2 linked regions of the Polyangium spumosum genome follow. The protein of the gene in region 1 interacts with the protein of each later gene in a pairwise test. Links are inferred from orthologs where the notes say so. Each region holds a gene or a part of one and is shown in the gene's direction. Other genes may lie near its edges.

Evidence for each region.
Region 2: the proteins of bioB (region 1) and GF068_RS23700 interact in binary tests that used the Escherichia coli proteins (3 or more experiments, as listed by UniProt). The link is inferred for Polyangium spumosum from one-to-one orthologs.

The regions. Positions count from the first base shown.
Region 1 is NZ_WJIE01000004.1:514,809-529,318, forward strand. Bases 6,978-9,765 are described here. They hold bioB (biotin synthase BioB), read left to right. Parts: upstream 6,978-7,769; coding sequence 7,770-8,762; downstream 8,763-9,765. Other genes in these bases: GF068_RS16035 (CBS domain-containing protein), read right to left, coding at 6,978-7,645; GF068_RS45105 (GFA family protein), read left to right, coding at 8,759-9,181; GF068_RS16050 (mechanosensitive ion channel family protein), read right to left, coding at 9,255-9,765. Outside these bases: GF068_RS16005 (protein kinase domain-containing protein), read right to left, coding at 1-910; GF068_RS16010 (SEL1-like repeat protein), read right to left, coding at 966-2,243; GF068_RS16015 (fatty acid desaturase family protein), read left to right, coding at 2,414-3,418; GF068_RS16020 (thiamine biosynthesis protein), read left to right, coding at 3,468-4,088; GF068_RS16025 (right-handed parallel beta-helix repeat-containing protein), read left to right, coding at 4,241-5,794; GF068_RS16030 (ATPase, T2SS/T4P/T4SS family), read left to right, coding at 5,832-6,737; more of GF068_RS16035, read right to left, coding at 6,734-6,977; more of GF068_RS16050, read right to left, coding at 9,766-10,121; hpt (hypoxanthine phosphoribosyltransferase), read right to left, coding at 10,193-10,837; GF068_RS16060 (SDR family NAD(P)-dependent oxidoreductase), read left to right, coding at 11,766-12,476; GF068_RS16065 (SDR family NAD(P)-dependent oxidoreductase), read left to right, coding at 12,473-13,186; GF068_RS16070 (hypothetical protein), read left to right, coding at 13,205-13,555; GF068_RS16075 (hypothetical protein), read left to right, coding at 13,600-14,199. UniProt on the Escherichia coli protein: Catalyzes the conversion of dethiobiotin (DTB) to biotin by the insertion of a sulfur atom into dethiobiotin via a radical-based mechanism.
Region 2 is NZ_WJIE01000006.1:678,258-692,715, forward strand. Bases 1-2,736 are described here. They hold GF068_RS23700 (class II glutamine amidotransferase), read left to right. Parts: upstream 1-810; coding sequence 811-1,662; downstream 1,663-2,736. Other genes in these bases: hemG (protoporphyrinogen oxidase), read left to right, coding at 1-782; GF068_RS23705 (GGDEF domain-containing protein), read left to right, coding at 1,984-2,736. In the rest of the region: more of GF068_RS23705, read left to right, coding at 2,737-2,889; GF068_RS23710 (aspartate aminotransferase family protein), read left to right, coding at 2,972-4,321; GF068_RS23715 (LuxE/PaaK family acyltransferase), read left to right, coding at 4,381-5,496; GF068_RS23720 (acyl-CoA reductase), read left to right, coding at 5,493-6,575; GF068_RS23725 (GAF domain-containing protein), read left to right, coding at 6,633-8,054; GF068_RS46390 (hypothetical protein), read right to left, coding at 8,110-8,238; GF068_RS23730 ((2Fe-2S)-binding protein), read left to right, coding at 8,297-8,614; GF068_RS23735 (radical SAM protein), read right to left, coding at 8,595-9,509; GF068_RS23740 (peptidylprolyl isomerase), read left to right, coding at 9,576-10,082; GF068_RS23745 (AAA family ATPase), read left to right, coding at 10,193-14,458.

The DNA.
Region 1 (14,510 bases):
AGGCGGGCGGATAGGTCGTGATGACGGGGTGCGAGCGTCGGTCCGCGAGCGGCGGCCGCGTCGAGGCTCGCTTGGCGATGGCCTCCAGCGTGTTCGCGGCGGCGGCGCCGTTCTGCGGACGCTGGGACGGGTCCTTCGAGAGCATGCGGGCCACGAGCTCCGAGAGCGCGAACGGCACCTCGGGGCGGATCTCGGCGACGCGTGGCACCTCGGCCATCACGATCTTCGCGAGCACGACGTGCTGCGGTCCGCCCTCGAAGGCCCTGCGACCCGTGAGGCATTCGAAGAGCACGGCGCCGAGGCAAAACATGTCCGCCGCGGCGGTCACGCCCGAGGCGTAGTCGATCTGCTCGGGGGCCATGTATCCGACGGTCCCGAGGACCACGCCGGTCGAGGTCATGTGTCCGCCCGCGAGCAGCGCGATGCCGAAATCCAGCACCTTCACGCGCTCGACGTCGGAGCCCACGAGGTAGATGTTCGAGGGCTTGATGTCGCGGTGCACGACGTCCGCCGCGTGCGCCGCGCCGAGGGCGTGCGCCACGCGCAGGCCGAGCTTGACCACGTCGTCGACTTGCAGCGGGCCGTGCTTCAGCACCTGGTCGAGGCCCCGGCCGTGGAGCCACTCCATGGCGAGCCAGGGCTCGTTGTCCGTCACGCCGTGGTCGACGTAGCGCACGATGTGCGGGTGCTCGTGGAGGTGCCGCGAGAGGATCTCGATCTCGCGCCGGAACCTCCGGAGCATGCTCTCTTTCGGCGTGGATCCGTCCCTCGGCTCCGCGACGAACTTGATCGCGACGCGCTCCTTCGAGTCCTTCTCGTAAGCGGGCCAGACGATCCCCATCCCTCCGTCGGTGATGGGCTCTCCATCCAGTACGAAGCGACCGCCGATGACGTCACCTGATTTGCGCACGGACAGCCAGGATCACCAGCGGCGGGGGCGGAAGGCAAGGGGGACGCGGGCTGCTTCACCGCGGAGGCGGCTTTTCCGGCAGCGTGGTCCCCGTCAGGGAGCAGGCCTCGGCGTATCCCTGCAGGCAGGCCCGCTCGCGTAACCTGCGCTCCTCGGCCGGGTCCGGCGCGAGCCCGCCCTGGCCCTCGTGGTGCATCCGGGCGAGGGTGGCGCACGACGCGCCGTGGGCCCGTTCGCAGGCGATCCGGCGGTATTTCACGGCGAGGCGGTCGTCTCGCGGGAGCAGCTTGCCCTGCGCGTAGATGCGGCCGAGGTTGTTGCAGGCGAGCGGCTCCTTCTTTCCGCAGGCGAAAAAGTAGAGCTCGATGGCGCGGGCCGTGTCGCGCCGTATCTCCTGGCCGCTCTCGAGGGCGGCGGCGAGGTTGTTGCAGCCGAGGGGCTCTTTCTGGTCGCAGGCGCGCTGGTGCAGCGCGAGCCCGCGGCGCGGGTCCTTGGGCAGGCAGTCGCCGTCCTCGTAGGCATTGCCGAGGTTCGTGCAGCCGAGCGGCTCGCCGCCGTCGCAGGCCCGCTGGTACGCGGCGACGGCCTTGCACATGTCCGGCGCGACGCCGAGCCCCTTGTCGTACAGGAACCCGAGGTTGTTGCAGCCGAGCAGGTCCCCGTCGTTGCAGGCCCGCGTGAAGAGCTCGCGCGCGCGGACGTGATCGACGGCGCCGCCGCGGCCCTCGCGCAAGAGGTTGCCGAGGTTCAGGCAGGCGCCGGCGTCCCCGAGGCTGCAGCCGCGATCGTAGGCCCCGCGTGCAGACGCCGGGTCCTCGGGGGCGAGGCCGCCCATGCCGTTATCGAGCAGCAGGCCCGCGTTGCGGCAGCCGACGGCGAAGCCGAGGCCACACGCCTTGTGGTAGAGCGCGAGCGCTTCGAAGACATCCTTCGGCACGCCGAGCCCGTCCTCGTGGAGGTTGCCGAGGTTCGTGCAGGCGCGGGCGCTGCCGTACGTGCATCCGCGGGCATAGAGGCGCCCGGCGCGCGCGACGTCCCTGGGCACGCCTTTGCCATTGTGGAGCAGCCAGCCGAGGTCGTTGCAGCCGTGCGGGTCGCGGAAGTCGCAGGCTTTTTCGTAGTACCACGCGGCCGACTCGCTCCCGCGCAGCTCCCCTCGCTCGACGCGGAGGCCGAGCTCGGTGCAGCTCGGCCCGTCGCCCTTGTTGCAGCGCTCGCGCAGGGTGTCGCTGGGCGCGTCGGCGACGGCGGACGGAGCGGCGGGCGTCGGCGCCGCCGGGGCGGCGCAGCCGAGGAGCGCCGCGGCGGGAAGGGCGAGGAGGGCAGAGCGCATGATGCGTTCCGGGCTAATCCAGCGGCGCGCCGGATCCAAGAGGCTCGGCGCGTAGCGGCGTGCGCAGCGCGATTGCCCCTTGCGGACCTTGCCAGGGCGCGCGAGGTTGGATAAGAGCACGCGCACCAAAGCTTCTCCTTCGCCCGGATTCACCGGCCATCTTGCGGACCATGCAGGGAAACGAGCTCGTCGCCGTCACGCGTCCTTTCGCCATCGAGGATCGAGCGCGCAGCATTTATCACGTCGCCTCGACGTTCGCCGTGCTCGCGCTCGCGACCGCCGTCGCCGCCGCGGCGCCGTGGCGGTCGCTGCGGATCTTCGGCAGCGTGCTCGAGGGCCTCGTGATCGTGCGCGCGTTCATTCTGGCGCACGACTTCCAGCACGGGGCGCTCTTGCGCAAGTCCAAGGTAGGCAGCGTGATCTTCGGCCTCTACGGCGCGCTCGTGCTCACGCCGCCGCGGGTCTGGCGGCAGACGCACAACTACCACCACGCGCACACGGCGAAGATCGTGGGCGCGCAGATCGGCTCGTATCCGGTGATGACGGTGGAGATGTGGAAGCGCGCGCCGCGCAGCAAGCGGATCGCGTATGCGATCGCGCGCCACCCGCTGACGATCCTCTTCGGCTACCTGACGATCTTCCTCGGCGGGATGTGCGTCTCTGCGTTCCTCCGCAATCCCAGGGAGAACTGGGATTCGGCGGCGGCGTTCGTCCTGCACGCGGGGCTCGTCGCGACGATCACGTATTTCTTCGGCTGGGAGATGACGCTGCTCGTCCTCGTGGGCCCGCTCTTCATCGCCTGCGCGCTCGGCTCGTATCTCTTTTATGCCCAGCACAACTTCCCGGGCGTGCACATGCAGCCGAGGCAAACCTGGACGTTCGCGCGCGCGGCCGTGGAGTCGTCGAGCTTCATGCGCTGCGGGCCGATCATGAGTTATTTCACGGGTGACATCGGTTATCACCACGTGCACCACCTGAACGCGGCGATCCCGTTCTACCGGCTGCGCGAGGCGATGGCGGCGATCCCGGAGCTCCAGGTCGAGCCGCAGACGAGCCTGTCGCCGCGCGACGTCCTGCATTGCTTCTCGCTCAAGCTCTGGGATCCGCAGGCCGGCAAGATGGTGCCGTTCCCGAAGGACGCGCCGCCGCCGCAGGAAGTGGCGGAGGCGGCCTGAGCGATCGTCGGGCTTGGCAGATCCTCCGAGTCGCGGTAAGCCGCGGGCCATGCCGCAAGCGAACGCGCGCCCGAGGCGAACGTGGACCGTGCTTTTCGTGGCGACCCTCGCCGCGTGTAGCCGCGGCTCTGCGCCGTCGGAGGTGACCTCGCCGGCGGGGGGTTCGTCGGCGGTGAACGAGGCGGGCGCGGCGACGGCGAGCGCGCCGCCCGCGAGGAGCCCGCGGCTCGACGATCCGCGGTGGCAGCGGGCGATGGGCGAGGATCCGGCGGGCCTCGCGGCGCTCGCGGATGCGCTCGGCGCCACGGGGCTCGTGGAGGCGCTCGGGGACGGCGGGGTGATCCAGCGGACGGCGCTGCTCGCATTGCCGCTCGCGGACGACGCGGATCTCGCGCTGGGGCCGCTCGGCGGGCGGGCGCTCGTGACGACGGGTGAGGAGCGCGCGGCCGTGCTCGAGGCCCTGCTCGGCGTGGCGGGTCGGCCTGCGGACGCGCGCGAGATGCTGGATCCGGAGGGCGCCGGGGAGGCCGCTGCGGCCGTGCTCTCGATCGCGAACGACGCCTCGCTCCCGCGCGAGCACCGGGCCCTCGCGGTCTCCGCGGCGCGGGCGCTCGCCGAGAAGAAGCTCCTCGACCCGGCGAAGATCCCCGCCGAGCTCGATCCTCCGTAGAGCCGAGAGCCTGGAAGACCCGGAGCGCCAGCGTTTGGCGCGCCGATCCGGCTTCCCATTTCGATCGGCGAGCACATTTCTGGCATCGCGGCGCCCGATGACGGCGCTCGAAGCGCTTGAATGGATCCCGCGCGCCGGGTGAAGCTCGGTCCATGGGAAACGGAACGACCATTCCCCGTGGGGTCCGGCGTGGGGTCGGGGTGGGTGGATTCGCGGCGGCGCTGCTCGCCTCGTCGAGCGTGTTTGCCGCGACGTACCAGGTGGGTCCGGGCAAACCGCATGCGAGCTTGAAATCGGTGGCGTCGCTGCTCCAGCCGGGCGACGTGGTGGAGGTCTCCGGGGATGCCACGTATGCGGGCGACGTGAAGCTCACGAAGTCCGGCACGGCGTCGAAGAAGATCACGATCCGGGGCGTGCGGGTGAACGGGAAGCGCCCCTTGCTCTCCGGGGGGACGAACACGCTCGAGGTGGGGGCCGACCATTACGTGATCGAGGGCTTCGAGGTGGTGGGGGGCAGCTCGCGCTGCGTGTTCCACCGCGGGCACGACGTCACGATCCGGGACACGGCGGTCCACGATTGCCCCTCGCACGGCATCCTCGGCGCGATGGACGGGTCGGGATCGCTGACGCTCGAGTACGTCGAGGTCTACAAGGCGGGCAAGGGCACGACGCGCCACCCCATTTACATGGACACGGACGAGCACACGCACCCCGGCGCGGTGTTCCGGATGCAGCATTGTTTCGTGCACGACGGCCTCGGCGGCCACGCGGTGAAGAGCCGCGCCGAGCGGAACGAGATCTATTACAACTGGATCGAGGGCGCGTATTACCGGGAGCTCGAGCTCGTGGCGCCGGACGGCGAGGCCGAGGACGTCGCGCGCGAGGACGGCGACATCGTGGGGAACGTCTTCCGCAAGACGGGGACGTTTTACACGGTGCGCATCGGCAGCGACGCGACGGGAGGCTCGACGAACGGTCGATATCGATTCGTCAACAACACGTTCCTCCTGGCCCAGGGATCGAAGCCGGTGGTGGAGATCTTCTGGGGCATCGAGAGCATCGAGATGCACAACAACACGTTTTACCGGGTCGGGGGTGGCGCGCTTTCGATCCTGCAGCTCACGGACGTGGAGTGGGCGGCGGGCAAGGTGGTGATCGGGGGCGAAAAGAACTGGGTGCCGCAGGGGAGCTCGGTGCCGTCGCAATGGCAGGGGACGATCCAGGGCGCGGATCCGAAGTTCGCCAACCTGGCGTCGTTTGATCTGCGGCCGGCGGAGGGCAGCCCCCTGCGCGACGTCGGCGCCGCGGCCCCGCCGAGCCCCCCGGGATATCCGTTCCCGTCGCCGCTCGTGACGCCGCTGTTCGAGCCGCCGGCGAAGACGATCGTGGCGAACGCCGGGCAGCTCGGGCGGGTCGCGGCGGGGCCGATCGACATCGGCGCGTACGAGGGCGCAGGGCTCGGGGCGGCCGAGGAGCCGGCGGCGGAGCCCGAAGCGAACCCGGAGCCGGACATGGAGCCGGAAGCAGAGGTGGAGCCGGAGGCGGCAGCGGAGCCGGAAGCGGAAGCGACGGCGGGAGCGGACGCGGACGCGGACGCGGCTGCCGGGGGCCTCATGTGCGCGGCGGGGCCGGGGCGAACGGCGGGGGCGGCTTGGGTCGGGGGGCTCCTTCTGGCGACGGCGATCGCTCGGAGGCGGCGGCGGTAGCTCCTTTCGGCCCGATTTGCGTTACCGTGACGCCCCCGTGACCACTCCCTACGCGAGCGAAGCGTTCCTCCACCAGATCCTCGGCAAGGCGCAGGCGGCCCAGGCGAGCGACATCCACCTCCGCGTGGGGCAGCCGCCGGGGGCGCGGGTGGCGGGGGACATCGTCTACTTCCGCGCCGAACCGCTGCAGCCCGAGGACACCGAGGCCGTCGCGCGGCTCGTCCTCGCCCGGCGCCCCAAGATCCTCGCGACCCTCGGCTCGCTGCGCGAGGTCGACGTCTCCTACGAGATCGAGGGCCTCGGCCGCTTCCGCGTGCACGTCTACCTCCAGCGCGGGACGGTCGCCCTCGTCCTGCGGGTGATCCCCTCGCAGATCCCCTCGTTCGACGCGCTCGGCGTGCCACCCGCCGCGCGCGCCCTCGCCGACGAGGGCCGCGGGCTCGTGCTCGTCGTGGGCGCCGCGGGCCAGGGCAAGACCACCACGCTCGCCTCGATGCTCGCGCACATCGTGCAGACGTACCCGAAGCACGTCGTCACCCTCGAGGATCCCGTCGAGTTCGTGCACGGCGAGGGCCGCGCGACCGTGAGTCAGCGCGAGGTCGGCAGCGACACGGAGTCGTTCGCGTCGGGCGCACACGCGGCGCTGCGGCAAGATCCGAACGTGCTGCTCGTCGGCGAGATCCGCGACGCGGCGACGATGGAGGTCGTGCTGCAAGCGGCCGAGGCGGGCCACCTCGTGCTCTCGTCGCTCCCCACGCCGGACGTGGGCCGCACGATCGGCCGTCTGCTCTCGATGAGCCCGCAGCCCGAGGAGACACGCGAGCGGCTGCGCGCGTGCCTGCGAGGCATCGTCGCGCAGCGCCTCTCGCCGCGCCCCGAGGGAGGCGGGCTCGTGCTCGTGTCGGAGGTGCTCGTCGGTGACGAGCTCCGAGCCTCGCTCTAACCCGCGCGGCGATACGGCATCGGCGGGAACAGGTCCTTCATCGCGGCGGGCAGCTCCGAGCGGACGTCCTCGATCTCGCCTGCGGACACGCTGTCGGCGATGACCTCGCACGTCGCGTAGAGCACGTCCGTCGCGGCCTCGGGCGAGAGCTTGAGGGCGCGGCGCAGCTCGGCCTCGATCGTGTCGGGCGTGATGTCCTTGTTCGAGCCGCCGAGCGTCGCGTCGAGCTGCGGGACGAGCTTCGACGGGAGCTGCGCGAGCAGGTGCTGCGCCTCGTCCTCGGTGAGGCGGCTGCAGAGGTTGCCGAGCACGATCAAGAGCGCGCGCTCGGCCTGCTCGCGCTTGGGCAGGCCCGTCTGGCGCATGCAGGCGTGCAGCAGGCGGCCGTAGGTGTTCTCCGCGCGCGCGGCGCGCCTTTGCCGCGCACGTTCTCCGCCGCGGCTCAGCGTGACGCTCGCCGGGCTCGTCGCGCCGGCCGGCTTGAAGCGGGCGGCGACCTCGAGCTGCGCGGTGATGATCGAGCGGGCGGTGTCGGGGTCGATCGCTCGTTCGATGAGCAGATCGTCGAGCGTGACGATGCCGACGGGCCTGCCTGCTTCGAGCACGGGGACGCGTCGGCAGGCGTGCTCGCGCATGAGCCGCACGACATCTTCGACCGTGTCGTCGATGTCCACGGGCGTGACCTCGTCGCTCATGACGTCGCGCAGGGGCGTGGTGCGCGGGTCGAGGCCGGCGGCCACGACGTCGAGGGCGAGGTCGCGGTCGGTGGCGATGCCGACGAGCCTCTGGTCCTCGACGACCAGGACGGCGCCGACGTGGTTGTCGGCCATGGCGCGGGCGGCCTCGTAGGTGGTGGAGCGGGGGTGGAGGACGATCAACCGGGGGCGGCGGTACCGATCGAGGGACATGTGGCACTCCTCTGCGTTTTGCCCGGAGAACGTGCCAGATCGGTGCCAGTCCTCGGGGCGCGGCGAGGGAGCGGTTCGGGCTATGGCTTTTCGCGCGGGCCTTTGTCGGCTACACCGGCCGGCCATGACCGAGGTCTTCCCCATCCGCCACGACTGGACCGTGGACGAGGTCGTCGCGATCCACGACTTGCCGCTCTTTGTTCTGATGGACCGTGCGCGAGGTGTGCACCGGGCGCACCACGTCGATGGGGAGGTGCAGCTCTGCACGCTGCTCAGCGTGAAGACGGGCGGCTGCCCCGAGGACTGCGCGTACTGCCCGCAGTCGTCGCACCACGAGACGAGCACGAGCCCCGAGAAGATGCTCGACGTCGACGGGGTGCTCGAGGCGGCCGACCGCGCGAAGGCCGCGGGCTCGACGCGCTTCTGCATGGGCGCGGCGTGGCGCGAGGTGAAGGACGGCCCGGCGTTCGACCGCGTGCTCGCGATGGTGCGCGGCGTGAAGGAGCGTGGCCTCGAGGCGTGCGTGACGCTCGGCATGGTGAACGAGGAGCAAGCGAAGAAGCTCAAGGAAGCGGGCCTCGACGCGTACAACCACAACCTCGACACGTCGCGCGAGCACTACCGTTCGATCATCTCGACGCGCACCTACGACGAGCGCCTCGTGACGCTGCGCAACGTGCGCAAGGCGGGGATCACGGTCTGCTCGGGCGGCATCATCGGGATGGGCGAGACGGTGCGTGATCGCGCGGCGATGCTGGTGGAGCTCGCGCGCCTCCAGCCGCACCCGGAGAGCGTGCCGGTGAACGCGCTCGTGCGTGTTCCTGGCACGCCGCTCGAGAGCCTCCCGCCGCTCGACCCGGTGGAGTTCATCCGGATGATCGCGACGGCGCGGATCGTGTTCCCGAAGAGCATGGTGCGCCTGTCGGCGGGCCGGACGGACCTCACGCGCGAGGCGCAGATGATGTGCCTGTACGTGGGAGCGAACTCGATCTTCTACGGCGACAAGCTGCTCACGACGCCGAACCCGGACGCGAACGAGGACACGGCGCTGATCCGGGACGCGGGGTTGTCGGCGAGGAAGCCGTCGGTCGCGGTGGAGGCGGCGGCGGAGGAGTGAGCACGAAACGCAAAGGAGAAATCGTGCCGATCACGGGCGGTTGCTTCTGCGGAAAGGTCCGATACCAGATCGAAGCCCCGCTCGGGCCAGGGCGCTGCTGCCACTGCTCGCGATGCAGGAAAGCATTCAGCGGCGCGGGGTCCGCTTATGCCGAGGTCGTGCCAGGTTCTTTCTCGTGGCTCAGCGGCGAGGAGAATCTCACCTTCCATGAGACGACCCCCGGATGGGGGCTCTGCTTCTGCCGGACCTGCGGGAGCACGTTGTGCGGCACGGCCGGGGAGAAGGTGCACGGCGTGACGCTCGGCAGCGTCGATGGAGATCCGGGCGTCCAGATCGAGATGCATATCTTCGTCGATTCGAGGGCGCCCTGGGATCACATCGGGGGAGATGCCCCCCGGTACGCGGAGTTTCCTTCGTAGGAGCCGTCGAGCCATCCTGCCGGGCACCACCCCCGAATGTCGAGCGGCATTCGGGAGCTGGAGCGATGATGCTTCAAACCTGCGCGAATCCCCGCACGTCGTCGGCCTTGGCCGTCGCGAGCCGCCCGAGCTCTCCGCGGAGCACCACCTCTTGCGCCGGGATCGGATAACCGAGCTTCCCGATCTCCGCGTAGACGGCGAGGTTCGCGGCGGTGAGCGCCCAGGGATATTTCCTGCTGTCGACGTAGGAGTGCGCGACCAGCGTCGGGCCGGCGGCGCTCACGCCCGTCATCTCGATGAACGGCGGCGGGTCGCTGACCGCGTGGTCCGCCTTCGGCAGCTTCTCCTCCAGGATCTTGATGACCTTGTGCACGTCGGCGCCGTGGGGGAGCTGGACCTTGATGTCCAGGCGCGCGACCGGGTTCTCCGTGTGGTTCGTGATGATCTCGGTGAAGATCTTGTTGTTGCCGATGAAGACGCGCTCATTGGCGAAGGTATCGATCGCCGTCACGAAGAGGCCGATCGAGTGCACGATCCCCATCGTCCCGCAGATGGTGACCACGTCGCCGGCCTTGAAGGGGCGCAGCATGATCATGAACACGCCCGCGGCCAGGTTGGCGAGCAGGCCCGACCAGGCGAGGCCGATGGCGACCCCGGCCGCCGCCAGGATCCCGGCGAAGGTGAAGGTCTGGACGCCGAAGACGCCGAGGACCGTGACGATGAGGAGGATGTTGAGCAGGACGCTCGCGACCGAATGCAGGTAGCGCGCGAGCGTATCGTCGATCTTGCGCACCTTCGTCGCTTGATCGAGCAAGCGAAGGACGCCGCGTATCAGCACCCGGCCCACGATCCACAGGACGATGGCCCCGAGGATCTTGGTGCCAATGTCGAGGCCGAGCTGGAGGCCGATTTCCGTATATTTCTTGACGATATCGTTCATTGCGTGAAACTCTGTTGATCGTTGAATCGATGGTCTGTGGAGTACCCGGGATACGCACGGCAGCCGTGCGATCACCCGCGCGTGGCGATGAAGGGGAGCTCGCGGAACCTCTGCTTGAGGTCCAGCCCATACCCGAAGACGAAGTCGTCGGACTCCAGCGTGAAGCCTCGGTAGGCAATGCGGAGCGCCGGGGTGGTATGCCTGGGCCTGTGGAGCAGCGTGCAGACCTCCACGCTGAGCGGCTCTCGCAGCGCCAGGTTCTCCCGCAAATAGGTCGTCGTCATCCCCGTGTCCACGATGTCCTCGACGAGCAGCACGTGCTTTCCGCTGATCGGGAAGGCCAGATCCGCGGTCGTCCGGAGGACGCCTCCAGAGCTCCCATCGCTTCCATACGGCTGCAATCCCATGAAGCCGCAATGCAGCGTGATGGGCGCCAGGTCGAGCTCGGCCTGGGCGAGCTGGATCTGGCGGAGCAGGTCGCCGAAGAACATGAACCCGCCATTGAGGACACCCACGGTCACCAGCTCCTTGCCCGCGAAGTCCCGCGCGACGTCGCGCGCCAGCTCGGCGACGCGCGCGCGGATCTGCTCGGCGGTGAAGACGATGCGCGCGTGCCCGCCGACCTGCTCGTCCAGCCACGAGCGGATGTCGTGGCCCATCTGGGCATTCTTGGTCTGGATGTATTTCTCATTGTGCGGATTGGCCGTCGCGGGCATGGGGCGACGGCCCACGACCCGGATGCCGCTCTCCGACAAGCCGGAGATCTTCACCGGGTTGTTCGTCAGGAGAGACACCGAGCGCACCCTCAGTTGCTCGAGCATCTTGCCCGCCACCGAGAAGTCACGCAGATCGTCCGCGAATCCGAGCGCGCGGTTGGCTGCGAACGTGTCGAGCCCCTCCTGCTGAAGGGCATAGGCTCGAATCTTGTTGCCCAGCCCGATGCCGCGCCCCTCCTGCCTCAGTTAAAGCACGATCCCGCGGCCTGTCTTGGCGATCGTGGTCAGCGCCGCGTCGAGCTGCTCGCGGCAATCACACTTCAAGGAGTGCAGCGCCTCGCCGGTCCAGCACTCCGAATGGATACGCACGAGGACATCCTCGCCCTCCCGAACGTCGCCGACGACGAGCGCGATGTGCTCGTCCAGCGGCGCGTGATGCTGGGAAGCCCGATCGTCACGGAATACGATGACACGGACGTTCCCGTACTCGGTGGGCACCATGGCTTGGGAGAAAACCGAGATCCCTCCGGTCGTCGGAGCCTCGGTGCTCGCGCGCCGCGGCGCTTCAACTTCCATGGTCATGAGCGCAATCCTGTTCGTTGTCGGGAGGCGATGTTCCGGTGGCAGCCCAGGGGACGAGCGGAGTCACGGCAGGACTCTCAGCTGGCAAGGCACCCATACCACCGGCTGTATGCGACCACCATCGGCAACATGTGTACCAGTGACGGAAACGCGGCCCCAGGAGATGCATGCAGACAGAAAGCGCCGCGAAGAGAGCGGTCGCCAGGATCAGCGCCGGGCGGCATTGATGCTCGGAGTCCTCAGTGAAGCTCGCAGGCTGTAGCCTGGCGACCTCACGGATACCGACGACCTGCAATCCACCACCCGATTGACGTGGACGTGTGGGCGTGATATCGCGTCGCCCCTCATGTTACCCGGACTTCGCGACAAAGTCGCCATCGTCACTGGACATCGCAGCGGTATCGGCACGGCTGTGGCCGCGTTGCTGGAGGAGCACGGCGCGCGTGTGCACGGCTTCGACCTCCCCGACGTCGACCTGCGGGATCTCTGCGCCATCGACGCGCACGTGCAGCGCGTCGCCGCGCGCGAGGGGCGGATCGACATCCTCGTCAACAATGCCGGCGTCACGCACCTCGGCAACCTCGTGGACACCTCGCTCGAGGCGGTCGACGACGTGCTCACCGTGAACCTCAAGGCGCCCTTCCTGCTCATGCAATCCGTGATTCCGATCATGTTGCGCAGCGGCGGCGGAGCGATCGTCAACAACGCGAGTGATCAGGCCTTCATCGGCAAGCGCGACAGCGCGATTTATGGCGCGTCCAAGGCGGCGCTCGCGCAGCTCACGAAGAGCGCGGCGCTCGACTGGGGCCCCCGCGGCATTCGCGTCAACTGCGTCGCGCCGGGCAGCACCGATACCCCGATGCTGCGCCAGGTCCTCTCCGTGCTCTCCGCGCGCATGAACGTGCAGAGCGACGACGTCTACAAGGCCGCCGTCCCGCTCGGCCGCTTCGCCGAGCCGCGCGAGATCGCCTGGGCCATCACGTTCCTCGCCTCGGACGCGGCCTCTTTCATGACGGGCGTCGTCATGCCCGTCGACGGCGGCGGGGTGGCGCAATGAGCGCGCGTGTCGCCCTCGTCACGGGCGCGTCGAGGGGCATCGGCGAGGCCATCGCCCAGCGATTCCACGAGGGAGGCTTCTCCGTCGCGGCCCTCGCGCGATCCCGCGTGGAATCACCCCACGTGGCGGAGAGCTACGTCTGCGACGTCAGCGACGCGGGCGCGGTCGCGCAGACCGTACGCGCCGTCCTCGCGCGTTTCGGCCGCATCGACGTGCTGGTGAACAACGCGGGGCTCGCCGGGGCCAACTCGCTCGATCCCGCGGACGACGACGCGTTCTGGCACCAGGTCCTCGCGGTCAACCTGAATGGCACCTATTACCTGTGCAAGCACGTGCTCCCCCACCTGCCCGACGGCGCGGGGCGGATCGTCAACATCGCCTCGGTGCTGGGCCTCAAGGGCGTGCCGGATCAAACCGCGTACGTCGCGGCCAAGCACGGCGTCGTCGGCTTCACGCGGGCCCTCGCGCTGCACGCCGCTCCGCGCCGCATCACCGTCAATGCGATTTGCCCGGGCTGGACACGCACGGAGATGGCCGAGGGCCGGATGCGCGAGCTCGGTATGGACGAGGCGGCGCTCGCGAAGGGCGTGCCCCTGGGCCGCATGATCGAGCCGCGCGAGGTGGCCGACCTGGCCTTCCATCTGGCGGGGGAAGCCTCCGCGGGCATCACGGGGCAGGCCATCGTGATCGACGGGGGAGCCCTCCTTTAGGGAGGTGCGTCGTCGGCCATGAACAGCGAACAGCATGACCTCCCCGCCTACCTCTTTCGCCGGCAACGAATGGCGTTTCAGGTCGGTTATCGGCTCAATGTCTACATCCTGCCCTTCGAGGACGATCCCGCCCAGCGCTGGCTGCTCGGGTCCGAGGGGGCGGAGGTGGAGCTCGACGGGCGCGTCCGTGTCCAGCATTGCTTCGTCACGCGTTATGGAGATGTCGATCCGAGGGTCCGGGAAGAAACGGGGCTGAGGGGCGAGGGGGTGAGCTCGTTCGAGCGCGTGTTCCAGCGATACTGGGCGCAGGAGTACCCGGACCGCCCTCTCTCGGACGACACGCGCCTCTTCGTCTTGATGACGGCATGACGCGCCTGTCACACTCCGCGCCTCCGCTCCGATAACGGGCCAACATGAAGCCGATCGTCGCCTCCCTCCTGGGATCCTTCGCCCTCACCGCGTCCGCGTTTTGCGCCTGCAAGCCCGCGCCGGCAGAATCGCCGGGCGAGCTCCCGGGGGCGCTCGTGGCCCGGCTGCGGGCCGAGCTGCCGGAGCACCACGCCGCCTGTGACGTCGCGTTATCGGGCCCGTGCGCCGTGCGTGGTGATCTCGACGGCGACGGCGCAATCGACGACGTGGTGCTCGTGCGCAGCCGCGCCGGCGCCGGTGGCATTGCCATCCTCTGGGGGACGGGCGCCGCGGAGCTGCTCGGCGGAGGTCGACGGGGGCAATGGTGGACGAGGACGGAGGTGCCCGACCTCGGGGGCAGGCCGGACGCGCCGCCGCGCCCGACGGAGATCGACGCCGATTTCGGCTGGCTCGCGCGCTGGGAGCTGCGACCTCGAGCGCTTCGTGACGGCCTCCCCGTGCTCGTCGGGCGGATCGGCCCGCGGATCGTCGAATCGCCGGCGCCAGGCGCCCTCGGCGACGGTCTCCTGCTCGACGGCGGCGACGCCGCGGCCGTCCTCTACCGCACCCGCGGCGGATGGACGTTGATGCACCTCGGCTTTTAGCCCGAACCGAAGAACCGCGATAACGAGCGAAGCCACGTCCCCCGCCGGCGGACGGCCTCCGAGGCATACCCGTTGCAATGACCGTGGTCCCTGCGGGGCTCGCCCTCTTGCGAGCCCCCGAAACACGTCTGCGCCCCACCCACGAGGGACAACAACATGCTTGCAAGGACCAACCTTTTCTTTGTCTGCGCCATTGCCACCGCTTCCGCGTTGTTGCTTGGCTGCGGAGCCGGCGACCCTCCTCGATCCGACGGCGCCGGTGGGAGCGGCGGAGACGGCGCCGGCGGCGCGGGTGGCGCCGGTGGCGCGGG
Region 2 (14,458 bases), on another replicon or contig:
CGCCGCCGAGCCCGTTCCACTCGCTGCTCGGCGGCATGGGCGAGCTCATCGAGGCGCTCGCGCGGCGCATCGAGAAGGCCGGCGGCGACATCCGCGTGGGCGCGCCCGTCGTCTCCGTCGAGCGATCGAGCGGCGCGGACGCGAGCGCGCCCCCGCGCTGGGTCGTGCGTCACGGCGCGCGTGACGGGCAGACCGAGTCGATCGAGGCCGACGACGTGGTGATGGCGGCGCCCGCGAACGCGGCGGCGAGCGCGCTCGGTGATGTCGACGCGGAGCTCGGCGCGCTCCTCCGCGGCATCCCGTACCTCTCGACGGCCACGATCGTGCTCGCGTACGCGCGGCCCGACGTCCCGCATCCGCTCGACGCCGTGGGCGTGGTCATCCCCAAGGACGAGCGGCGTCGCATCCTCGCGGCCACGTTCATCTCGAGCAAGTGGACGGGGCGCGCGCCGCAGGACGCGGCGCTCGTGCGCGTCTTCGTCGGCGGGCATCGTGATCCCGGCGCGCTCGCGGCGACGGACGAGGCGCTCGTCTCGCTCGCGCGTGAGGAGCTTGGCTCGCTCATCGGCGTGAGGGCTGCGCCCATGCTCGCGCGGGTCTTCCGGTACGAGCAGGCGAACGCGCAGCCGATCGTGGGGCACGCTGCCCGCGTGCGTCGCATCCGCGACATCTCGCGCAGGCTCCCGGGCCTCTATTTCGCGGGCGCCGCGTTCGACGGCGTGGGCATCCCCGACTGCGTGCGGCAGGCGAACGAAGCCGCGGCGGCCGTCGCGGCGCGCTGATTTTCCCCTATACTCCGGGCGCGCTGCGATGTGCGAGCTGCTCGGGATGGAGTGCAACGTCCCCACGGACATCGTCTTTTCGTTCGCCGGTCTGCGCCAGCGAGGCGGCAAGACGGGCCCGCATGCGGACGGCTGGGGCCTCTCGTTTTACGAGGGCTACGCCGCGCGTGTGTTCCTCGAGCCGAGCCCCGCGGCCGAGAGCCCGCTCGCGCGTTTCCTCGCGCAGAACCCCATCAAGACCATGCTGGCGATCGGCCATGTCCGGAAGCGGACGCGTGGCCCCACGAGCCTCGCGAACACGCACCCGTTCGCGCGTGAGCTCTGGGGGCGGCACTGGGTCTTCGCGCACAACGGCACGCTGCCGCGCGTGAGGCAGCGCAAGCTCGGCCGCTTCGCCCCGATCGGCACGACCGACAGCGAGTACGCCTTCTGCGTGCTCCTCGAGGAGCTGCGCCGCACCTTCGACGATTATCCGCGCCGCCCGAGCGAGCTCTGGCGCGTGGTGGCCGACGTCGGCGCGCGCATCGCGCGAGACGGCACGTTCAACTTCTTGCTCGGTGACGGGCGGCACCTGTTTGCCCGGTGCGGCACGCGGCTCTGTTACATCATCCGCAAGGCGCCGTTTGGCCTCGCGCACCTCGCGGACGACGACGTCGCGGTCGACTTCTCGGCCGTGACCACGCCGCGTGATCGCGTGGCGGTCGTCGCGACGGCGCCGCTCACGACGAACGAGACGTGGACGCAAGGCAAGCCCGGCGAGCTGTGGGTCTTCGATCACGGGCGCCTGCTCTCGACGTTGCCTTCGGGTTCTCCGGATCGGAAGGGCGCGCGGGCCGAGCGAGGGCTACGCGCGAGCCCCTCGCGAGGACGCATCACGTGACGGCTTCGTCCGACGTCGACCGGACCAACGAGTCCGTCGCTGCTGTCTCGAGCGGGCGCCTTGCATTCGTACAATCGCCGCACAAGAATGTCGCGACCTCGCCCTGGCCCCTGGGCAACCAGGCCCCCGCGAAGCGTCACGGCGAGGACGAAACCAGGTAATCGAATTCACCTTGACGCCTGCGCGGGGGGATGGATACGCTGACGTTGGAAGACTGGCTGGATCCGGGGTGGATGAGCTTCGGCCGGACGTCTCCGAGGGGCCCTGCTTCGATTGCTTCCCGACGCAACTGATGTCGCAGGCAGACCGGGCTGAAACCGCGTGAACGACTTCGACGAAAAGACTCGCGTTACCACGGTGGTGCAGCCCCCGCCTGGTGGGGGTGAGGCGCCTCGGCTCGGGACCGACTGCCTCGTCGTCATTTACACGAAGGAGCCGACGCTGCTCGGCAAGCGCTTCGTGCTCGAGCACAACCCGACGCGGGTCGGGCGCGGCGCGGACAACCACGTGGTGCTCGACGGCGACTCGGTGTCGCGGCGCCACGCGCAGTTCCGCCAGCAGGGCAGCTACTGGGTCGTCGTCGACGACGGCAGCACGAACGGGACGTACTGCAACGACGAGCAGATCTCGCGCGAGGTCGTCCTGAAGAACGGCGACCGCGTGAAGATTGGCCCGACGATCTTCAAGTTCCTCTCCGGGGCCGACGTCGAGGCGCAGTACCACGAAGAGATCTACCGGATGACCATCATCGATGGTCTCACCCAGATCTACAACAAGCGCTACCTCTACGAGGCCCTCGAGCGCGAGATCATCCGCGGCCGCAGGCACGATCGGGATCTGGCGATCCTGATGTTCGACATCGACCACTTCAAGCGCATCAACGACGTGCACGGCCACCTCGCGGGCGACTACGTGCTGAAGGAGGTCGCGCGCGTGGTGCAGTCGCGCATCCGCCGCGACGAGGTCTTCGCGCGTTACGGCGGCGAGGAGTTCTCGATCGTCCTGCCCGAGACCTCGCTGGAGGGCGCGGTCGCGCTCGGCGAGACGCTCCGGCAGAAGGTCGCGGACAACGCGTTCGTGTTTCAAGCCGACAGCATCAAGGTGACGATCAGCCTCGGCGTCGCGATCCTGCAGGAGAGCGATCGCTCGGCGCAGGACCTCATCAAGCGCGCCGACGAGAAGCTCTACCAGGCCAAGAGGACAGGCCGTAACCGCCTCTGTTCTTGAGCACGCAAGCGTCGGCCCTCGGACCTCCGGAGCACGCTCGTCACCGCTGCTCGCCGCGCCCGTGCGTGCTAGTTGAAAAGACATGCCCCTCAGCGAGTTTCCCGCTCCCGCAGAGGAACCGACGGGTGAAGAGCTCCCCGAGATCCGCGTAGCGCCTCCCGGCCCTGCGTCTCGCAGCCTGCTCGGCAGGCTCGAGCGCGTCGAGTGTCCGGCGTTCGGCTCACGGCGCAAGACCCGCGAGGAGTCGAGCGGCGCGGAGATGACGCCGATCGTCCTCGCCTCGGGCAAGGGCGCGAACCTGTTCGACGTCGACGGCAACCGCTACGTCGACCTCGTGGCCGGCTTCGGTTCGCTCCTGCTCGGTCACGGCGCGACGAGCGTGACGCGCGCCATCGAGGCGCAGACCGATCGGCTCATCCAGGCGCTCGGCGACGTGTACGCGGCCGACATCAAGGTCGCGCTGCTCGAGCGGCTCGCGTCGCTGCACCCGGGCTCCGCGCCGCGCGTGCTGCTCTGCCAGAGCGGCAGCGACGCGGTGACGGCCGCGTTGAAGACGGTCACGCTCGCGACGGGCAAACCCGGCGTGGTCGCGTTCGAAGGCGCGTATCACGGCCTCGGTTACGGCCCGCTCGCCGTGCTCGGGCTACGCGACAGTTACCGCGAGCCCTTCAGCTCGCAGCTCAACCCGCACGTCAAGTTCGCGCCGTATCCCGCGGCGGAGGACGATCTCGATCGGTCCCTCGGCGCCGCGGAGAAGGCGCTCGCGGCCGGCAACGTGGGCGCGGTGCTGGTCGAGCCGATCCTCGGCCGCGGCGGCATCATCGTGCCGCCCGAGAGGTTCTTGCGTGACCTCTGCGAGCTCGCGCATCGGCACGGCGCGCTGGTCGTCGCGGACGAGATCTGGACCGGGCTCGGCCGTTCGGGCTCGATGGTGCGATCGACCGCGGTGGGCGCTTCGGTCGACGTGCTCGTGTTCGGCAAGGGCCTCGGCGGAGGGCTGCCGATCGCGGCGTGTATCGCGCCGGACGAGGTCATGCAGGCGTGGGCGCGTGAGGGCGAGGTCGTGCACACGTCCACGCACGCGGGGGCGCCGCTCGCTTGCGCGACGGCGATCGCCACGCTCGACTCGCTCAGGTTCCGGCAGCTCGTCACGAAGGCGCGCGAGATCGGCGCGCGGACGAAGGAGTACCTCGCCGCGGTGCTCGCGGGCGCGCCGGGCGTCGTCGAGGTGCGCGGCGAGGGCTTGATGCTCGGCGTCGCTTTCGAGAGCGGCGCGCTCGCCTTGCATACGATGCGCCGCATGCTCGAGGCCGGCTACGTGGTCATCACGGGCGGACAGAAGGGTGAGGTGATCACCTGGACGCCGCCGCTCACGATCGCCGAGGAGCAACTCACGGCGGCCGCGAACGCGATGAAGGCGGCGATCGGCTGACCTGCACGACAGGGCCGCTCGCTTGGCGACCCTGCCTCGCTCCTGCTAGGAATCGCCGCGTGACGGTGCGGCCTACGAGCGAAGCGCTGCATGAGCGCGTGCGTGCGTTCGTCCTGGGGACCCTCTCCGGCGCGGAGACAGAGCCCTTCGACGACCTCGCGCTCGCGCTCGCGCGTTTCCAGGCCGCGCACGTGCCCGCCCTCGGTCGCCTCGTCCGCGCGCGCGGGCTCGACCTCGCGAGCGCGCGTGACGCCTCCGTGATCCCCGCGCTGCCGTGTGACGTCTTCCGGCTCGCGCGTATCGCCGTGCACCCACCCGAGGAGGACACGCTCGTGTTCCGGACGAGCGGCACGTCGCAGGGCAGGGAGGCGCGCGGGGAGCATCCGTTCCGCACCACGGCGACGTACGAGCTCGTCGCGCTTCGCTGGGGCGAGCGGATGCTCTGGCCCGATCAGGAAGACCTCGGCGTGCTCGTGCTCGCGCCGTCCGTCGAGGAGGTCTCCGACTCCTCGCTCGGCTTCATGCTCGATCGGTTCGCCCGCGAGCTCGGAGGCCCCGCGAGCTTTCACGTGCGCGGCGGCGAGCTCGACATCGAGGGCCTCTCACGCGCCGCGGCCGAGGCGCGTGCGCGGGGGCGGAGCATGCTCGTGCTCGGCGCGTCGTTCGCCTTCGTGCACCTGCTCGACGGCGCGGGGGCGCGGGATTTGACGCTCCCGCCGGGCAGCCGCGTGATGCAGACCGGCGGCTTCAAGGGTCGATCGCGCGAGGTCGAGCCGGCCGAGCTCCGGCGCGCGATCGCCGCCACGTTTGGCCTCCCCGAGGCGCACGTCGTGGGCGAGTACGGCATGACCGAGCTCTCCAGCCAGCTCTACGAGGGCACGCTCGCGGCTGCGCTCGGCGTGCGCGCGCCGGCGCGGCACGGCGTGTACGTGTCGCCGCCCTGGATGCGCGTGACGGCCGTCGACGCCGCGACCCTCGCGCCGCTCCCGCCGGGCGAGACGGGCATCCTGCGGTTCGTCGACCTCGCCAACGTCGACGCGTCCGTGGCGATCCAGACCTCGGACCTCGGGCGCGTGACGGCCGAGGGCGTCGAGCTCTTCGGCCGCGCCCCGGGGGCCACGCCGCGCGGGTGCTCGCTCGCGATCGACGACGTCCTCGCGCGTGGATCGTCATGAGCGACGGCGCCGAGGCGAGGGCGCGTGTCCTTCGCGTGATCGCCGCGGGCAGGCGGGTCGAGGATCCGCGTGATCCTCTCGGCGTCGAGGCGCGCGCGCGTTTGCCCGAGACGACCGGGCTCCACCCGAAGGGCGTCGAGCTCGCGCTCGGCGCGCACCTCGAGACGTCTCCGACCGACGCCGAGATCGACGCGCTCCTCGCGCGCACGGGCGTCGCGCCTCGTTGCCACGTCGTCCTCTCGGCCAACGTGTGCACGGCGCCGCTCCGCGCGCTCGCGCTCGCCGTCGCGACCTCCAGCGACGTCGTCGTGCGCCCCTCGCGCCGCGATCCCGTGGTGGCCGAGCTGCTCGTCCGCGCGCTCTCCGAGGACGAGTCGTTCGCTGCGACGAACCACGTCACCCTCACGAGCACGCTCGCGCCCTCGCCGGGCGACGAGCTCCACGTGTACGGCGCCGACGCCACGATCGCGACCATCGCGCGGGGTTTGCCCGCGGGCGTCCTCGTCCGCGGACACGGCACCGGCTTCGGGATCGCCATCGTCGGCGCGGGCGCCTCTCTGCCCGAGGCCGCCGAGGCGATTACGCGTGACGTCGTGCCCTTCGATCAGCGCGGGTGTTTGTCCCCGCGCGTCGTCCTCGTCGCGGGCGGGCAGCGGCGCGCCGAGGCGTTCGTCGACGTGCTCGACCAGGTGCTCTCGTCGGCCGACGCCAGCGTCCCTCGTGGCCCCCTCGATCCCGCGCTCGCCGCGGAGATCACGATGTATGGCGCCTCCATGGAAGCCGTCGGCCTCTTCCTCGCGGGCCCCTCGCACGCCGTCGGCCTCGACCCGGATCCACGCGCGCTCGTCCTCCCGCCGGCTGCACGTGTCGTTCACGTCGTCGCGCTCGCGCCCGAGGACGTGCCGCGCCTCCTCGACCCGTGGGTCACGTACTTGACGGCTGTCGGCCTCGACGATGACGACGAAATCCTCGCGCGTGCCGTCCTCGAACGCGCACCCTTTGCGCGCCGCTCGCCGCTCGGTGCGATGCAGCGCCCTCCTCTCGATGGGCCCGTCGACTTGCGCCCGTCCCGCGCTTGAGAGGCTCCTCCCACGACCGCTTTCCAAGGCCGTACTGCCTGATATGGTACGGCCCGAATGGCGTCGCGTGCTCCTGACGAAGCGCTCCACCACGACACCACCGCGGTGCCGGTGGGCTCCTCTTTGCCCCCGCCGCCGGAGTCGACGAACCCGGTGCGCCGCGAGGCTCGCCTCGACCGCGTGCTCGACTTCGTTTCGTTTGTGGCCAAACCGATGCCGCTCTCGGTCCTCCTCGACGAGGCGCCCAAGCGCATCGCCGCCATCGTGCAGGGCGAGATCGTCTCGCTCTACCTGCTCGAAGGTGAGGGCGACGCGCTCGTCCTGCGCGGCAACGTCGGCTTCCCCGTCGGCGCGCGTGGCAACGTGCGCATGTCCGTCGGCGAGGGCCTCACCGGCACGGCCGTCGCGACCCGGCGGCCCGTCTCGGTCGTGAAGGCCCCCGGCGATCAGCGCTGGCGCGCGTTCCCCGGCATCGACGAGGATCGTTACCCCGTCTTCCTCGCCGTCCCCATCCTCGGCCATGACCGCGTGCTCGGCGCGATCGTCGTGCAGCGCGCGGGCGACAAGGCCTACCGTCCGAGCGACGTCCGCCTCCTCGTCGCGCTCACCGCGCCGATCGCCTCGGCGATCCGTCACGCCGAGGTGCTGCGCGAGCTACGCGACAAGAAGCTCCGGCGCACGGGTGGTGGCACGCGCAAGGTCACGCTGCCCGGCGTGCCGCTCGTCTCGGGTCGATCGCTCGGCGCTGTCGCGGCCTTGCGACGCCCGGCCACCTCACCGCAGCGCAAGGCCACGGCCGAGGACACGAAGCTCCTGCGCACGGCCTGGGCTTCGGCCGAGAAGGCGCTCTCGTCGCTCGTCGGCCGCGCGCGTACGCTCGGGCTCGCGCGCGAGGCCGCGTTCCTCTCCACGTACGAGCTCATGATCGGCGACCTGCGCCTCCGTCAGCGCGCCTTCGAGCTCGTCGCCGAGGGCCACGGCGTCGCGCAGGCGCTCGGCCTCGTCGCGCGCGAGGGTGTGCGCGCGGCGAACGGGATCGTCGGTGATCCCTTCATGCAGGAGCGCGCGCGGGACATGGAAGACCTCTGCGACGCGCTCGTCATGCTCGCGACGCCCGACGCGCGCGCCGAGCTGCCGACGAAGGCCGTGCTCATCGGCGACCGGCTCACCGTCTTCGACCTCGTCGTCTCGGCGCGTACGCATCCCGTGGGCGTCGTGCTCAGCGAGCGCGCCTCGGATCCGCGCACGCCCGTGCTCTTGCGGCTGCTCGGCGTGCCGTCGATCACGCAGGTCGAGGGGCTCTTTCAGTGGGCGTCGCCCGGCGACGTGGCGCTGCTCGACGCCGATCACGGCTTCCTCGTGATCAACCCTTCGCGCGCGGAGATGGCTTCGATCCGGGCCGAGCGGAAGAAGGGCAAGCACGCGCCGGATGTGTCCGACACGAACGAGGCCGAAGCGGACGGCGTCGAGGTGGAGTGACGAGCACGTCCGTCCGATGCCGTGAGCGCGTGGGCTCACGGCACGGACGTCGGCTTCACGAGGCCGGCTTCGGCGCGGGGGCCTGCTGCGCCTGCGCTTCGGCGGCCTTCTTTGCGCGCCAGCGGGCGAGCCTGCGCGTCTGGCGAACCTTCTCTTTGGCACGAACCTGCGGTTTCTGAGGCATGCCCCCCGTATAGCCGATCCCCCCGGGGGGGCGCTACAGTCCCGCGAGAGGTTCGTGCATGAAAACCCTGGTTTGCCGCTGTGAGGACGTGACGTTGCACGAGCTCGAAGCCGCCTTCGAGCGCGGCTACCGCGACATCGAGTCGGTCAAGCGGTACACCGGCTTCGGCACTGGCTGGTGCCAGGGCAAGTGGTGCCTCGCGCTCTGCGCGCGCCTCGTCCACGAGCGCGGCGGCGACGTCGACAAGCCCATCACGCCGCGGCCGCCTTACCACCCCGTCTCGCTCTCCGTCCTCGCGGGCCTCGACGACCTCGATCTGCCCGGCGGTGGTCCTCGCGAGGGCGAGGGGTACGGCCCTACGGGCTCGAAGGGTTGAGCTCTTCGTCACGCGCGGGCACGGCGCGTACCTCGCCTTCGCCGTATCGCTCCACGTAGTCGGGCCGCAGGCCCGGGCATGTATCGAAGAACCGGCAGCCCTCGCAGCCCGCGGGCTTCACGCCTCCCGTCAGGCGCGAGTTTTTCAGATCGAACACCTCGTCCGGCGTCACCACCCGCACGCGGTCCGCGCCCGGATGCCTGACGTGATCCTCGTACCCCGGCACGAAGCAACGCGGGACGTGGAGCGCGTGCACCTCGTAGCCACCTCGTCGCGCGGCCTCGAACGCCTCGCGTGCCTTCGCTGCCACGTCCGTGAGGCGCGGGAGCTGATGCACGTTCGCGCGGTTGTTGTCCGTGAGCGACACGAGCCACAGCCGGAATTGCCGGATCCCCTGCGCGTGCAGCGCTTCGACCCAGGCGCGCACCTCCCGGTACGTGTCCTCCTTCAGGATGAGATCCGCGATCGGATCGAGCCCACGCGCGACGAGGTTCTCGATCGCCTTTTGCCGCAGGATCGCCGTGCCTTCACGTTGCACCGTCGCCTCGTACGCCGCGTCGTCCTTCGCGTGCATCGACACGTGGAACTGATCGACGCCCGCCGCGACGAGCAGCTCCAGGTACGGCAGGTGCGCGTACCGGAGGCCGTTCGACGCGACCTTCACGTGCTCGAACCCGCGCTTCTTCGCGTACCGCACGAGGGCGGGCAGGTCGCTTCGGATCGTCGGTTCGCCGCCCGTGAACGCCACGTCGCGAAAGCCGCTCGACGCGGCACGATCGATCTCGCGCGCCACCTCTGGCGTCGTGAGCGCGCGTCGCCGCATCACCTCGCTGATCGTGCAGTAGGTACACGCGAGGTTGCAGTCGTAGCCGAGGACCACGTCGAGCAGCGGCACGACTTCATCCTACTGCCAACGCTTGGCCCTTGCGCGCCCGCGGCCCCTGGTCCACGTTCCCGCCCCATGGCAGCCCTCGCTGGCCGCGTTTCCGTTCTCCTCGCGCTCGCCTTCGTCTGTCCTGCGTGCACCTCGCTCGCGTCGGGGCCGGACTGGACGGGGGGCGGGCTCGAGACGCTCGGCCCTCAGCGGGCGGCCGAGCGCGAGGCCATCGAGGAGCGCGAGCGGCAGCGGATCGCGCGCCTGCCGACCCGCATCGGCGCGCGCCACATCCTCGTCATGCACCAGCGCTCGCAGCAGCGCCCCGAGGACGTCAACCGCACGCGCGACGAGGCGAAGAAGAAGGCGCAGGACTGCCTGCGCGCCTTGCGCTCCGGCGCGGCGTGGGAGTCGGTCGTCGGCGAGTGCTCCGACGAGCCCGGGGCCGCCGAGCGCGGCGGCGATCTCGGCGCGTTCGAGCGCGGCGCCATGGTCAAGGCCTTCTCGGACGCCGCCTTCGAGCTCCAGGTCAAAGAGATCAGCGAGGTCGTCGAGACCGCGTACGGCTTTCACATCATCCAGCGCACCGAGTAGACCGTCCCCTCGGCGCTTGGGAGGCCTCGAACCTGATATGTTCGAGGCATGCAGGCGTGGAACACCGAGGGGCACCTCCGACGCGAGAGGCAACGGAGGCACGATTCGGCATGAGCCACCTCGGTCCGGGGGACGAGCGCGGGCAAAAGACCCTCGCGGCCCTGCTCGCGTCTGGCATGACAAACCACGAGGAAGCCGCGCGCCTCGCGCTCGCGCTCGCCCTCTCGCTCGACGAGCTCCACCGCGCGGGCCGGGTCCACGGCGATCTCTCGCCGTCCGTGATCCTCGTGGAGCCCGCGTCGGGCGACGCCTTCCTCGCGGAGGTGCAGCGTGTTTCCCGCGAAGCCTCGCTCTCGTACGCCGCCCCCGAGCGCGCGAGGCGGGCGAGCCGCGGCTTCGACGGGCGCGCGGATCTGTATTCGCTCGGCGCCATTTTTCACGAAATGCTCACGGGGGCGCCGCCCTTCGTCTCCGCCGATCCCCTCGAGCTCGCCCACGCCCACCTCGCGCGCGCGCCCGTGCCCGTGCACGAGCGCGCCCCGGCCGTCCCGCGCGTGCTCTCCGATATCGTGCAGAAGCTCCTCGCCAAGGCGCCCGCGGATCGATACCAGACCGGCCGCGCCCTCGCGCAGGACCTCGAACGATTCTTGCGCGAAGGCCCCGAGGCCGCGCCCTTTCCCCTCGGCGCGGGCGACGGCCCCGACGATCGGCGTATCTGGGGTAAAACCTTCGGCCGCGAGGGCGAGGCCCGGGCCCTCGCTCGATATGCCGAGAGCGCGAGAGCCGGCGCCGTCGAGCTCGTCCTCGTCCTCGGCCCCGCCGGCGCGGGCAAATCCACGCTGATCGGCGAGGCGCGCGAGCAGATCACCCACGAGGGGGGCCTGTTTGTCATGGCAAAACCTCGGGACGGCGCCGCGCCCCGCGCGCCGATCGCGGAGGTCCTCACGGCCCTCGCGCGCCGCGCCCTCACCGAGCCGGAGGACCGCCTCGCCGCCCTTCGCGCGCGCCTCCTCGAAGCCCTCGACGGTCACGGCGCGCTCCTCTCGGACCTCGCGCCCGACGTCGCCACGGTCCTCGGCCCCCAGCCCCCGATCCCCGAACTCGGCCTCGCCGAAGCGCGCCGCCGCGTGGGGCGCGCCTTGTGCGCGTTCCTCTCCGTATTTTGCGCGTCTTTTCCCCTCGTCGCGCTCTTCTTCGATGATATCGACCGCCTCGACCCCGAGGCGCTCTCCATGCTCGGCGAGCTCCTCGCCGAAGAGGAGCTCTCGCGCCTGCTCGTCCTCGGCGCGGCGCACGAGGAGGAGATCGCGCCCGCTCGGCCGCTCGGCGCCTCCCTCGAATCTCTCTCGGAGCGTGGCATTTCGGCGAAGCGTATCGTGCTCGGCCCGCTCGCCGTGGAGCACGTCGGTCGTATCGTCGCCGACGTGCTCTCCGCGCCCGAAGGCGAGGTCGCGGAGCTCGCGCGCCTCTTGCATCGCAAATCGCGCGGCAATCCCTTCCTCGTCTTGCACGTGCTCGACGCCCTCTTCTCCGAGGGCCTCGTCGAGCGAGAGGCCCGGACGAACGCCGTTCGCTGGGACGAACGGCGTATCCTCGACCTGCCCATTCCCGACGACGCCGCCCTCTTCGTGGCCGATCGGCTCGGCAAGCTCTCGCCCGGGGCGCGCCGCGCCCTCGCCGCCGCGGCCCTCCTCGGCCAGGTATTCGACGCCGACAAACTGCGCGAGGTCCTCGGCGCGCCCGCGGATGAGCTCTCCAGAGAGCTCGCCGAGGCGATCGACGAGGGGATGATCGTCCCGGGGAGCGGCACGTACCATTTCGTGCACGAAAAGGTGCGCGAGGCGGCGCGTTTGCTCCTCGAAGGGGACGAGCGGGCGCGCGTGCACCTCGCGATCGGCCGAGCCTTGCGAGGCGAAGAAGATGCCTCGGACGAGCGGCTCTTCGAGGTCGCCCACCATTTCCGCGGAGGCGCGTCCCTGCTCGACGACGAGGGCGAGCGAATCGCCATCGCGCGCCTGCTCTTCTCGGCGGGCCAGAGGGCGCGAGCGCGGGCCGCGTTCCACACCGCCGTCGAATTTCACGACGCCGCCGCGGCCCTCCTCTCCGCCTCCGCGTTCGCGGCCGACCCTGCATTCGCCCTCGCGTTTTTCTCCTCGCGGGCCGAGTGCGCGCACGTCGAGGGACACGTCGAGCGCGCCGAGGTGTTTCTCGCCTCCGCGCTCTCCCATGCGCAGACGCCCCTCGAGCGCGCGGGCGTGCACGGGAAAAGGCTCGCCCTCCAGGCCTCGCGTGGCCTGTACGCGGAGGCCATCGCCGCCGGCCGCGAAGGTTTGTCCGAGCTCGGCGTCGTTTTACCGGACAAAGGAGCGGAGGCCGCGTCGCTCCCCGCGGCGCTCGCCGACATCACCCGCCTCGTCGGCGGCCGCTGCCCCGACGAGCTCGCCTCCTCCCTGCGGATCCAGGATCCCGTCGTCGCCCTGCAGCTCGACCTGCTCACCGGGATCGTCTCCGTCACGTACATCGCCGATCGGTCGCTGCATCACGTGGTCATCGTGCGGCTCGTCGCCGCCTGCGTCGAGCACGGCCACGCCGACGTCGCGGCCTTCGCGTACACGGGGTATGCCGTCCTGCTGGCCATGATCCTCGGCGATGCCACGACCGCCCGGGCGATCTTCGAACTCGCGGTGCGGCTCGAAGATCGCGTCCGGAGCCCCGCGCTTCGCGGAAAGACGTCCTGGACCCTCGGCGCGTTCGCCCCGCATTTCGTGCCCATCCGGAGCGCGCTCCCGTTCGTCGAGCGCGCCCTCGCCCATAGCCTCGAATCGGGCGACGTCTCGTACGCCTCGTATTCGCTCCACCTCGACATCTCGCTCCGGTACTGGGCGGGTGAGCCGCTCTCCTCCGTGCGCGCGGCGTGGGAGAAAGCCACGGGGATCCTCCCGGAGGTGCGTGATCCCATGACGTCGCACCTGCTCGGCACCCTCGGCCGCATGCTCGACGCCCTGAGGAGCCGCACCCCGGGGCCGACCTCTCTCGACGACGTCGATTTCGACGACGCGTTCGTCGACGAGGTCGAGGCGAAATTCGGATATGCGGCGTGTATGCACCACGCCCTCCGGACGCAGCTCTGCCTGCTCCACGGCGACCTCGACGGCGCGTTTTGCTCTGCCGAGCGCGCCGAGGCGCAGATCGCCGGGGGGACGTGGCTCTACCTCGAGGCCTTCTCCACCTTCGTCGTCGCGCTCGCGTATTCGATGAGACTCTCCGGCGCGGACGAGGCCGAGCGCGCCCGCCTCCACGAGCGCCTCGCGCCGCACCGGGCGAAGCTCGAAGCCTGGGCCGGGCTTTTTCCGGACAACTACCTCGCGCTCCATCGTTTCGTCGCCGCCGAGGTCGCGGCGGCCGCGGGGCGCCACGGCGAGGCCCGCGAGCTCTTCGACGAGGCGATCGAATCGGCCCGGAAAAACGGGTTCGTCCACCACGAGGGGCTCGCCTGCGAGCGCGCGGCGCATTATTATGCCGGCCGGGGCAGGAGCGAGCAGGCGCGGCCTTACCTCGAAGCGGCGAGACGCGCGTATCTTCGCTGGGGCGCCGCGGCGAAGGTGCGGGACCTCGAAGCGAAACATCCCGACCTCTTCGGCTCGAAATCGGCCGAGGAGGCGGGGCCTTCGCCCGACGACGGACCTCGGCGCCTCGCCGAGCGTCCCTCGCGTGGCCATGGGTCGCTCGACGCGGTGGCCATCGTGCGCGCGGCGCAGGCCATTGCGGGTGAAATCGACCTCGATCGACTGCTCGTGCGCCTCCTCCGCACGGTGCTCGAGGTCGCGGGCGCCGACCGCGCCGCGCTCGTCCTCTCGCGACGCCGAGAGCTGTTCGTCGGGGCCACCTTGACTGTCGACGGCGCGGAGGTCTCGGACATGCGCCCGCTCGCCGAGGCCGGCGGCGTCGCGGCGAGCGTCGTGCAATATTGCGCGCGCACGCGCTCGCCGGTCGTCGTCGGCCGCGGCGCGGCCGGCACGTCGTTCGAGGCCGATCCGCACCTCGTCCGTTTCGCCCCGCGGTCCTTCCTCGGATTGCCGCTCGTCCACCGCGACGCCCTCTCGGGCGTCCTTTATCTCGAAAATAGCCTCGTCGAGGACGCATTCTCGGAGGACCGGGTCGAGCTCCTCTCGCTGCTCGCGTCGCAGGCCGCGATCGCCCTCGAAAATGCGCTCCTCCTCGCCGACGTCCGGCGCCGGACGGACGAGCTCGCCCGGGCGAACGACGGCCTGCAGGCGGAGCTCTTTCGCCGGGCCAAGGCCGAGGCGGAGCGCGCCTCGTTCGAGCAGGCGATGATCGAAATGCAGCGCGCGCGCCTCGCCGAGCTCTCCGCGCCG